Regions from separate parts of the Streptomyces sp. NPDC001450 genome, predicted to be linked through region 1. Evidence: riboswitches for the same ligand, from Rfam matches in the RefSeq annotation. Region 1 holds a riboswitch; the other holds the start of a gene.
What was found. Region 1 has a riboswitch for ZMP and ZTP ahead of ACWC5O_RS41135 (bifunctional 5,10-methylenetetrahydrofolate dehydrogenase/5,10-methenyltetrahydrofolate cyclohydrolase). Riboswitches for the same ligand answer to the same signal wherever they lie in the genome.

Region 1 (5,321 bases):
AACGCCTTCTCCACCTCGTCGAGTTGGATGGTCTCGGTGACGAACGCGTCCAGCGGCAGGCGCCCCTGGAGGTGGAGGTCGATCAGCATGGGGAAGTCCCGGGAGGGCAGGCAGTCGCCGTACCAGCTGGACTTGAGCGCGCCGCCGCGCCCGAAGACGTCCAGCAGCGGCAGTTCGAGCTTCATCTCGGGGGTGGGGACGCCGACGAGGACGACGGTGCCGGCCAGGTCACGGGCGTAGAAGGCCTGCTTGTACGTCTCGGGCCGGCCGACCGCCTCGATGACGACGTCGGCGCCGAAGCCGCCGGTCAGCTCGCGGATGGCCTCGACCGGGTCGGTCTCCTTGGAGTTGACCGTGTGGGTGGCGCCCAGCGTGCGGGCCTTCTCCAGCTTGCGGTCGTCGATGTCCACGGCGATGATCCGGGCCGCGCCGGCGAGGTTCGACCCGGCGATGGCCGCGTCGCCGACGCCACCGCAGCCGATGACGGCGACCGAGTCGCCGCGGCCGACGCCTCCGGTGTTGATGGCGGCGCCGATGCCGGCCATCACCCCGCAGCCGAGCAGCCCGGCCACGGCCGGGGAGACGGCCGGGTCGACCTTGGTGCACTGTCCGGCCGCGACCAGCGTCTTCTCGGCGAAGGCTCCGATGCCGAGCGCCGGGGAGAGTTCCTGCCCGGTGGCGGCGAGGGTCATCCTCTGCTTCGCGTTGTGGGTGTTGAAGCAGTACCAAGGGCGGCCGCGCAGGCAGGCCCGGCAATTGCCGCACACGGCACGCCAGTTGAGGACGACGAAGTCACCGGGCGCCAGGTCGGTGACGCCCTCGCCGACCGACTCCACGACGCCGGCGGCCTCGTGGCCGAGCAGGAAGGGGAACTCGTCCGAGATTCCGCCCTGTTTGTAGTGCAGATCGGTGTGACAGACACCGCAGGCCTGGACGCGTACGACGGCTTCGCCGGGCCCCGGGTCCGGGACCACGATCGTCTCGACCCGTACGGGCTCGTCCTTCCCCGGTGCGATCACGCCGCGTACTTCCTGCGCCATGGCCTGGCCCCTTTTCCTCGATGTGCCTTCGGGGCCGACCCTACGCGCGAGGGCCCGGTAGCGGGCTGGACCACGACGACGACCGTGGATCTTTCGGCCGTCGTCCGGTGGTCCGGACGCACGGCGAAGAGGGCCGTCCGGGCGGGACGGCCCTCGGGTCCGTGGGCGGCTCAGGCCTCGACGGCGGGCAGCAGACCGGTCACGGGGGCGGCAAGGTCGGTGAGCTGGTGCAGCTCGTTCAGCCGCTGCAGTTCGCTGACCTGGTTCAACGGGCGGAGCTGGTCCGAGACTCGCGGGAGCTCGGTCCTGTGCTCTGCGGGGATGTCGCTGACGGCGAGCGAGTCCAGCGTGGTCATCGGGTTGATCTGCCCGGTGTTCGGTGCGCTCGCGTCGGCAGCGTTGGCCAGCGGCGCGGCGAGGCCCGTGACGCCGACGGCCAGACCGACGGCGGCGACGATACGTCGTGTTGAGATCATGCCCTCAGCAACGGCGGCGGGCCCCGCTCGGACACGGCCCCCGGTCGCCGCTCACCCGTCAGGCGGACCGCCTCGGCTGCGCTTGCCGTCGCCGCCGGGGCGGAGGAGTCTCGGAGGTGGGGCCCGTGCGGCCTGTTCCCGCCGGGCCATGGCGCCTTAAGGAGGTCACCATGGGAGCTGCGACAGGCTCCGCCTTCGACACCGAGACACTGCGCCGGGGCATAGAGGGGAACACTGGGAACACCCTGCTCGCCCTCTACGCGGACGACGCCGAGATCCGCATCATCGACCGCAACACCCAGCCCAGCCATCCCAAGGTCCTGCACGGTCGGCGCGACATAGCCGAGATGCTCGACGACGTCTACAGCCGTGACATGACGCACAAGCTGGACCAGTGCGTCATCCAGGGCGACCACGCCGCCTTCTCCGAGTCCTGCGAGTACGCGGACGGCACGCGTGTCCTCGCCGAGTCCATGGTCACCCTGCGTGACGGGAAGATCGCCGAACAGATCCTGATCCAGGCATGGGACGAGTAGGGAGGAAGGTCGCGAGGGTCCAGGTCACCTCCCGGCTGACCTGGACCTTCTCGGCCCGTGCAGCGTTGGGCCGGGCGCGTCCGCCCCGCTCTCGGCTGCCAGGACCAGTTTCCGCAGCAGGTCTGCGAGCGTCCGCTGCTCTGCTTCGGTCAGTGTTGCGAGCAGCGCACCCTCACCCGCGTCCTCCGCTGCCGCATGCGCCTCGAACGCGGCGTGCCCGGCCTCGGTGAGCCGTACCCGCACCCGCCGGCGGTCGCCGGTCTCGTGGGTACGGGTGATCAGCCCGGCCTCCTCGACGGCCCCGAGCCGCGCCGACAGCGCACCCCGGGTCAGGCCGAGCCGGCCGGCGAGCTGTGAGGGACTGGACTCGTACGGCGGTCCGGACCTGCGCAGCATCAACAGCACCTTGTACTGCCAGTACTTGAGGCCGTCGGAGTCCAGCACGTCCCGGCGGGCCTGGGCGGTGTGCCGGCCGAGGATCGCCAGCCGGGCGACGATCGCCTCCTTGACCGGGTCCAGCCAGTCCAGCTCGCGCGCCCAGACGGCCACGTGCCGGTCCACCGAGTCCTGCACTGTCTGCCTCCCGCAGTGGTTTTCTTGTGGATCATTTTTCGCGTAACTACCTTGCCCGGCATGACCTCTGCAGCGCACGCTTTCGTTGACATCGATGAACTACTCGACGCGGCACGTGAGTTGAGCGTGGCCGGTCGCTGGGAGCGGGCGGCGCGGCTGCTCGACGCGGCCGCCGCCGACGAGCCCGCCGCCCGCGCGCGGCTCACCCGGGCCGCTGCCGAAGTCGCCCTGGACCGTGACTGGTTCGCGGGGACCGACACCGCGGCCGAGCGGCTCGAGGCGGCGGAGAAGGAGTTCCCGGACGGCGACTGGGAAACCGGCTTCCTCCGGCTCAGGCACACCTACGGCCGGCTGCTCCTGGTCGACGGCACCCTGCGCATCGGCCCGGACGGCAAGGACCCCGAGGCGCTCACCGCCGTCCTCGACCGGGCGCGGGAGCTGCACGACAGCGCTCCGGACGAGGTGCGGCGGGGCTGGGCGGCGATGTACCGGGGGCTGATCACGGAGAACCACTTCGCCCAGCGGGCGGCCGCCGCCGGGCACTACACCGCCGCGCTCCGCGCCGGGGAGGCCGGCGCGGACGGTCTGCTGGCCCGTGAGGCGCTGCGGCATCTCGGCGACCACGACCACGACGCCGGTGACCGCGTGCGGGCCGGGGAGCGCTGGCGGCGGGCCACCGCGCTGGGCGCCCGGGCCGGCACGGTGCCCGGCACCCTCTCCCAGCAGTTGCTGCTGGCCGTGCTGGCCCGGGACGCGGGCGACGAGGCGGGCGCCGTCGCCCTGGCGGCGGAGATCGTGCGCTGGGCCGGGGCGATCGGCGCGGACCGGCTGGCCGCCCAGGCGGACGCCTTCCTCGCCGGGGCGGATCCCACGGCGCCCGGGTCCACGGACGCGCACTGAGCGCCGTCCGCGCTCTCGGCTAGGCTGTGGGCGGGCCGTGACTGGCGCTGAGGTGGAGTACCACCGGGGAGCGGTCCGTGGAGAATGCCGCGCGCCTGGGCGATGAAGGCCAACCAGCTCAGGAGTGCAGATGACACAGGCCCGGCTCATGGACGGCACCGCCCTCGCCCGACGCATCGTCGAGGAGACCGCGAAGAAGGCCGCCGATCTGACCGAACGGACGGGCAGCGCGCCCTGTCTGGCCACGGTGCTGGTCGGCGAGGACCCGGCGTCCGTCACCTACGTCCGCATGAAGCAGAACCGCTGCCGCAAGGCCGGCATCGAGTCCCGTCACGTGGCGCTGCCCGCCGCCACGACCACCGCCGAACTCGTCGGCACCCTGCGGGAGTTGTCGGCCGACCCGGCGGTGCACGGCATCCTGCTGCAGCACCCGGTGGGTGACCACATCGACGAGCGGGCCGCGTTCGAGGCGATCGCGCCGGAGAAGGACGTCGACGGCGTCACCTTCGCCTCGTTCGCCACGATGAGTTTCGGCCTGCCGGGCTTCGTCTCCTGCACGCCCGGCGGCATCATCCGGCTGCTCGACGAGTACGACGTCGACCCGGCCGGGAAGCGGGCCGTGGTGGTGGGCCGCAGCGCGATCCTCGGCAAGCCGGTGGGCATGCTGCTCCTGGCCCGCGACGCGACCGTGACGTACTGCCACTCGCGCACCCGGGACCTGTCCGCCGCGGTCCGTGAGGCGGACATCGTGGTCGCCGCCGTGGGCCGGCCGCGTCTCATCCGGGGCCAGGACATCAAGCCGGGCGCGGTCGTCGTCGACGCGGGCTACAACGCCGGGAACGTCGGTGACGTCGACTTCGACTCCGCCGTGGAGCGGGCCTCGCTGATCACGCCGGTGCCGGGCGGTGTCGGCCCGATGACGATCGCCACGCTGCTGGAGCAGACCGTGGCCGCCGCCGCCCGGCAGCTCGGGGTGTGATCAGCGCATCCAGGCGCGGTACTCCATGACGTCCCCGGCCTTCACCCGGTACTCGTGCTCGGCCCGGGTGAAGGTGGTCTCCATGCCGAGGACGGCGCCGGTGCGCGGCTCCAGGATCAGCATGCGGCGAACGCCCCCGGTGTCGTACACGTACGCATGGCCGGGGCGGCCCAGGCGGTCGGTCACCTCACCGGCCGGCCGCAGCCCCTTGGCCTCGGCGAACAGCCGGACGAGGGCCGCCGACTCGCGGGCACCCAGGGTCCAGTGGTCGAGCAGTTCCCCGACGGCGTCGAACAGTTCGGCGGTCCTCAGCGGGGCCGTGCTGCGGTCGATCCCGGGCCGGACGATCTCGGTGAGGTAGTCCCGCAGACGCGCCGCGGTGTGCGGCGGGGTCCCCTCGGGCGGGACATCGCTCCACATCGGCGGGTACGTGGTCCGGCTGATCACGTGGCCGTCCGCCACCTCGTGCGGGTTGTCACCCTCGTCGGTGAGGACCGGGCGACCCGGCCTGCGTGGGTCGGTCGCCACGACCAGTTCGGTGTGGCCTGCGTCCGCCCGCCAGCGCACCACCCGCTCCTCGGGGAGGGTGACGGGGTGCTTGCCGTCGCTCATGCCGAGGCTCCACGACTGCACGTGCGTGCCCTTGCGCAGGCCCGGTGAGCCGCCCGCCGCGGCCGCGTCGGCCAGGGCGACCATCTCCTTCAGGGCCACGGGCGTGGAGTGGAGGCGGACGGTCAGCGGGCGCGGCGCGGCGACGGCCCGCGGTGCGCTCGGACCGCCGAGCACGGCGTCGACGGCGACCACCAGGACGACGGTG
Region 2 (5,321 bases), on a different contig from region 1:
CGACTAGGACATCGCGCGCTGCGGACATCGCGCGGCTGCGTCATCTTGACTGAGCGGCTCGCACGCACGAGCACACCCGTCCGGCCGACTGCGCACCGGTCGGGGCCCGGCCGGTGGTTGGGCGGGCGCCCGCGGGATCGGTCCGCCCCTGAAGCGTGTTGCAGAAGGCTGATCACGCAGCCTGAGCCGGGCTGATGACGCATCCGGTGATGTGGGACGAGGTTGCGCATGCGGGCGACGGCCTGGACAGCGTGGTGGCGGTCGTCGCCGCGCTGTCGGCAGTCACGCAAGATCTTGTATTTCTTCACCCGGCCGAAGACTGCTCCACGCAGGCTCGCACCTTGCGGGTGGGCTGCATTGTCTGCTTTCCCGCCCTTCAGTGCGGGCAAGTCGCCCATTCCTCCGCATGACCACCGTGCTCCACGGCGCAGCACACACTCTCCCAAAGAGCACGAAGTGACTTCAGGGGGAGGGCGAACCGGCAACCCGCCTCGGTGGCCGCTCTCACCGTTCTCTAGGCTGACCGCCGAAAACAGGCCAGCCAACGGGGGAGACACCAGCATGGACACCGCACGCCGACGCCTTCGCTCGGGAACCGTCCTCCTCGGCGGCATGGGCCTGCTCGCCACCGCCCTGACCGCCTGCTCCTCCGCACCGGACAAGCGCTGCGTCGACCGCGACAGCTACCAGCTCGCCAAGGGCTACAAGATCGTCTCCGACAAGAACTGCAAGTCCACCAAGGCCTTCGTCAACGGCGCCTGGTACTACGGCGGCAAGAAGAAGGGCTCCTGGGTGAGCGGCGGCTCCTTCACCAAGCCGAGCAAGGGCTCCGGCTCGCATTCGGGCTCGGGCGGCTCGTACGGCGGCGTCCACCGCGGCGGCTTCGGCGGCGGCCACGGCAGCTCCGGCGGCTGACGAGGAACCCCCGCAGGGAACCCCCGCATGGAACGCCGTACGACCACCCCCCGCCCCGGCTGGCAGCAGACCGTCGAGGAGCAGGGGCTCGTCTACCCCCTGACCCGCCACCCCGACGGCTCACTGCGCCCCTACTGGGACGAGAGCGCCTACTACGTCTTCACCCTGGACGAGGTCGAGGCGCTGGAGGAGACCGTCGCGGAACTGCACCGCATGTGCCTCGCGGCCGCCGAGCACATCGTGGCCGAGGACCGCCTCGCCGACCTCGGCATCACCGACCCGCGCGTCGCCGAGGCCGTCACCGAGGCCTGGCGGCGCCGCGCCGAACTCCCCTCCGTCTACGGCCGGTTCGACCTCCGCTACGACGGCACCGGCCCGGCGAAGCTCCTGGAGTACAACGCCGACACCCCGACCTCACTGGTCGAGGCCGCCTCCCCCCAGTGGTTCTGGATGGAGGAACGCTTCCCCGGCGCCGACCAGTGGAACTCCCTGCACGAACGCCTGGTCGACGCCTGGCGCGAACAGGCCGCGCTGCTCCCGCCGGGCAGCCCCCTGCACTTCGCGCACTCCTCCGCCGACGAACTCGGCGAGGACCTGATGACGGTCGCCTACCTGAAGGAGACCGCCGAACAGGCCGGCCTCGCCACCGACTGGATCTCCATGGAGGAGATCGGCTGGGACACCCTCTCCGGGCGCTTCGTGGACAACGGGCTCCGCTTCATCCGCAGCATCTTCAAGCTCTACCCGTGGGAGTGGCTCACCACCGACGCCTTCGCAGGGCATGTCCTCGACACCCTGGACAACGGCGGCGGCACCGGCAGCACCCTGTGGATCGAACCCGCCTGGAAGATGCTCCTGAGCAACAAGGCCCTGCTGGCGATCCTCTGGGAGCTGTACCCCGGCCACCCGAACCTCCTGCCCGCCTACCTGGACGGCCCGCGCGAGCTGGCGGCGTCGACCGGCTATGTCGCCAAGCCGCTGCTGGGCCGCGAGGGCGCGGGCGTGACCGTCCACGAGCCCGGCGCCCCGGCCGGTACCCGGGACGAGCCCTGCTGCTACCAGCAGCTCGCCCCGCTGCCCGCCTTCGACGGCAACCACCTCGTCCTCGGCGCCTGGGTCGTCCAGGACGAGCCGGCCGGCCTCGGCCTGCGCGAGTCCTCGGGCCTGATCACCGACGAGTACGCCCGCTTCCTGCCGCACGTGATCCTCTAGGAAGGGATCCGTCAGGAAGGCTCTGGTGCCGGGGCACTAGCCCTCCAGCACGCCCGCGAGCTGGGCCAGGCCCCAGTCCAGGTCCTCCTCCGAGACGACCAGCGGCGGTGCGATCCGGATGGTCGAGCCGCGGGTGTCCTTCACCAGCACCCCGCGGTCCATCAGCTTCTCCGACACCTGCCGACCGGTGCCGAACCGCGGGTGGATGTCCACGCCCGCCCACAGCCCGCGCCCCCGCACCGCCGTGACCCGACCGGTGCCGAGCAGCCCGCCCAGCTCGCGGTGCAGCCGCGCCCCCAGTTCGGTGGCCCGGGCCTGGAACTCGCCGGAGCGCAGCATCGAGATCACCTCCAGCGCCACCGCGCAGGCCAGCGGATTCCCGCCGAACGTCGACCCGTGCTCGCCCGGCCGGAACACCCCGAGCACCTTCGCGCTCGACACCACCGCCGACACCGGCACGATCCCGCCGCCCAGCGCCTTTCCCAGCACGTACATGTCAGGTACGACCCCCTCATGCTCGCACGCGAAGGTCCGCCCGGTCCGTCCGAGGCCCGACTGGATCTCGTCGGCGACGAAGAGCACGTTCCGCTCGCGGGTCAGCTCCCGCACCTTCGGCAGATAGCCGGCCGGCGGCACGATCACCCCCGACTCGCCCTGGATCGGCTCCAGCAGCACGGCGACGGTGTTCTCGGTGAGCGCGGACCGCATCGCGGTCAGATCCCCGTACGGCACGATCTCGAAGCCCGGCGTGTACGGCCCGAAGTCCGCCCGGGCCTCCGGATCGGTCGAGAAGCTGATGATCGTGGTCGTACGCCCGTGGAAGTTGCCGCCCGCGACCACGATCTTCGCCATCTCCGCGGGCACCCCCTTCACCCGGTACCCCCACTTCCGGGCCGTCTTCACCGCGCTCTCCACGGCCTCGGCGCCCGAGTTCATCGGCAGCACCATCTCCATGCCGCACAGCTCGGCCAGCTCCGTGCAGAACGCGGCGAACCGGTCGTGGTGGAAGGCGCGGGACGTCAGCGTCACCCGCTCCAGCTGCCGCTCGGCCGCGTCGAGGAGCCGCCGGTTGCCGTGCCCGAAATTGAGCGCCGAGTAACCGGCCAGCAGATCCAGATACCGCCGCCCTTCCACATCGGTCATCCACGCCCCCTCCGCCGTGGCCACGACGACGGGCAGCGGATGGTAGGTGGGCGCACTGTGCGCGTCGGCGGCGGCGATGAGGTCTTCAGCAGTGGTCACGGACCCTCCCGGGACACGACCGGATACGACGGTGACCCCCTTCCTATCCTCGCCCGCATGGTGGACGCGGGACCTCGCCGCTCCGGCGCGCCCGGTAGGCTGATCAGCGGGTCGTGACTGGCGCGCTAGGGATGGGACGGACCATCGGGGAGCGGCCCGAGCGGGAAAAGAGTGCCGTGCGCCTGGGCCGAACGTGAACGCTGTAAGCACGCCGTCCGGAGGTCCCCATGCCAGAGCAGCCCCTGTCGACCGAGTCCACCGCCTTCCGTGCCGCCCTCGACGTGATCCGTGCCGTCGAGCCGCGGGTCGCCGACGCCATCGGCCAGGAGGTGACCGACCAGCGCGAGATGCTGAAGCTGATCGCCTCCGAGAACTACGCCTCGCCGGCCACCCTGCTGGCGATGGGCAACTGGTTCAGCGACAAGTACGCCGAGGGCACCATCGGCCGCCGCTTCTACGCCGGCTGCCGCAACGTCGACACGGTGGAGTCCCTGGCCGCCGAGCACGCCAAGGCGATCTTCGGAGCCCGACACGCCTACGTCCAGCCGCACTCCGGCATCGACGCCAACCTCGTCGCCTTCTGGGCCGTGCTCGCGGACCGCGTGGAGGTCCCGTTCCTGGAGAAGACCGGCGCCCGCCAGGTCAACGACCTCTCCGAGGCCGACTGGGCCGAGCTCCGCCAGGCCTTCGGCAACCAGCGCATGCTCGGCATGTCCCTGGACGCCGGCGGCCACCTCACCCACGGCTTCCGCCCGAACATCTCCGGCAAGATGTTCGACCAGCGCTCCTACGGCACCGACCCGGCCACGGGCCTCATCGACTACGAGGCCCTGCGCGCCCAGGCCCGCGAGTTCAAGCCGCTGATCATCGTCGCGGGCTACTCGGCGTACCCCCGTCTGGTGAACTTCCGCATCATGCGCGAGATCGCCGACGAGGTCGGCGCGACCCTGATGGTCGACATGGCCCACTTCGCCGGTCTGGTCGCCGGCAAGGTCCTGACCGGCGACTTCGACCCGGTCCCGCACGCCCAGATCGTCACCACGACCACCCACAAGTCCCTGCGCGGCCCGCGCGGCGGCATGGTCCTGTGCGACGACTCCCTGAAGGACCAGGTCGACCGCGGCTGCCCGATGGTGCTCGGCGGCCCGCTCCCGCACGTCATGGCCGCGAAGGCCGTCGCCCTCGCCGAGGCCCGTCAGCCCTCCTTCCAGGACTACGCCCAGCGCATCGTCGACAACTCCCGCGCCCTCGCCGAGGGCCTGATGAAGCGCGGCGCCACCCTGGTCACCGGCGGCACGGACAACCACCTCAACCTGATCGACGTGGCCACCTCCTACGGCCTCACCGGCCGCCAGGCCGAGGCGGCCCTGCTCGAGTCCGGCATCGTCACCAACCGCAACGCCATCCCGGCCGACCCGAACGGCGCCTGGTACACCTCCGGCATCCGCATCGGCACCCCCGCCCTGACCACCCGGGGCCTCGGCACCGCGGAGATGGACGAGGTCGCCGGCCTCATCGACCGCGTCCTCACCACCACCGAGCCGGGCACCACCAAGTCGGGCGCCCCGTCCAAGGCGGCCCACGTCCTGGACGAGAAGATCGCGGAGGAGATCGCCCAGAGGGCAACGGACCTGGTGGCGGCGTTCCCGCTCTACCCTGAAATCGACCTCGGCTGATCAACGCCCCAAGGGGCAGCCAACCCCAGGGGCGCGGGGTCGCATTCAAGCGGGGCCGCATTCGATATGCGGCCCCGCCGCGTGGGCGCGGCCAGCCCCCACGGGCCCGTAGTTCCCCACGCACCGAACCCCCCGAGCTCTCTGAGACAATAAAAAACATGGCTTCCGCTGACCAACCTCGCGTGCTCTCCGGCATCCAGCCCACCGCCGGCTCGTTCCACCTCGGCAACTACCTCGGCGCCGTCCGCCAGTGGGTGGCCCTGCAGGAGTCCCACG

Region 2: linked by a shared signal. The riboswitch ahead of ACWC5O_RS36305 (glycine hydroxymethyltransferase) and the one ahead of ACWC5O_RS41135 (bifunctional 5,10-methylenetetrahydrofolate dehydrogenase/5,10-methenyltetrahydrofolate cyclohydrolase) in region 1 are both predicted to bind ZMP and ZTP.

The regions. Positions count from the first base shown of each region.
Region 1 is NZ_JBSFHY010000059.1:38,854-44,174, forward strand. It holds gene ACWC5O_RS41110 (S-(hydroxymethyl)mycothiol dehydrogenase) at 1-1,040, opposite strand, end outside; gene ACWC5O_RS41115 (hypothetical protein) at 1,211-1,516, opposite strand; gene ACWC5O_RS41120 (nuclear transport factor 2 family protein) at 1,687-2,052, shown strand; gene ACWC5O_RS41125 (MarR family winged helix-turn-helix transcriptional regulator) at 2,077-2,625, opposite strand; gene ACWC5O_RS41130 (hypothetical protein) at 2,686-3,525, shown strand; ZMP/ZTP riboswitch at 3,553-3,633, shown strand; gene ACWC5O_RS41135 (bifunctional 5,10-methylenetetrahydrofolate dehydrogenase/5,10-methenyltetrahydrofolate cyclohydrolase) at 3,656-4,504, shown strand; gene ACWC5O_RS41140 (CU044_5270 family protein) at 4,505-5,321, opposite strand, start outside.
Region 2 is NZ_JBSFHY010000043.1:64,421-69,741, forward strand. It holds gene ACWC5O_RS36280 (hypothetical protein) at 1-7, shown strand, start outside; gene ACWC5O_RS36285 (hypothetical protein) at 195-410, shown strand; gene ACWC5O_RS36290 (hypothetical protein) at 562-915, shown strand; gene ACWC5O_RS36295 (glutathionylspermidine synthase family protein) at 943-2,127, shown strand; gene rocD (ornithine--oxo-acid transaminase) at 2,164-3,369, opposite strand; ZMP/ZTP riboswitch at 3,473-3,564, shown strand; gene ACWC5O_RS36305 (glycine hydroxymethyltransferase) at 3,597-5,045, shown strand; gene trpS (tryptophan--tRNA ligase) at 5,204-5,321, shown strand, end outside.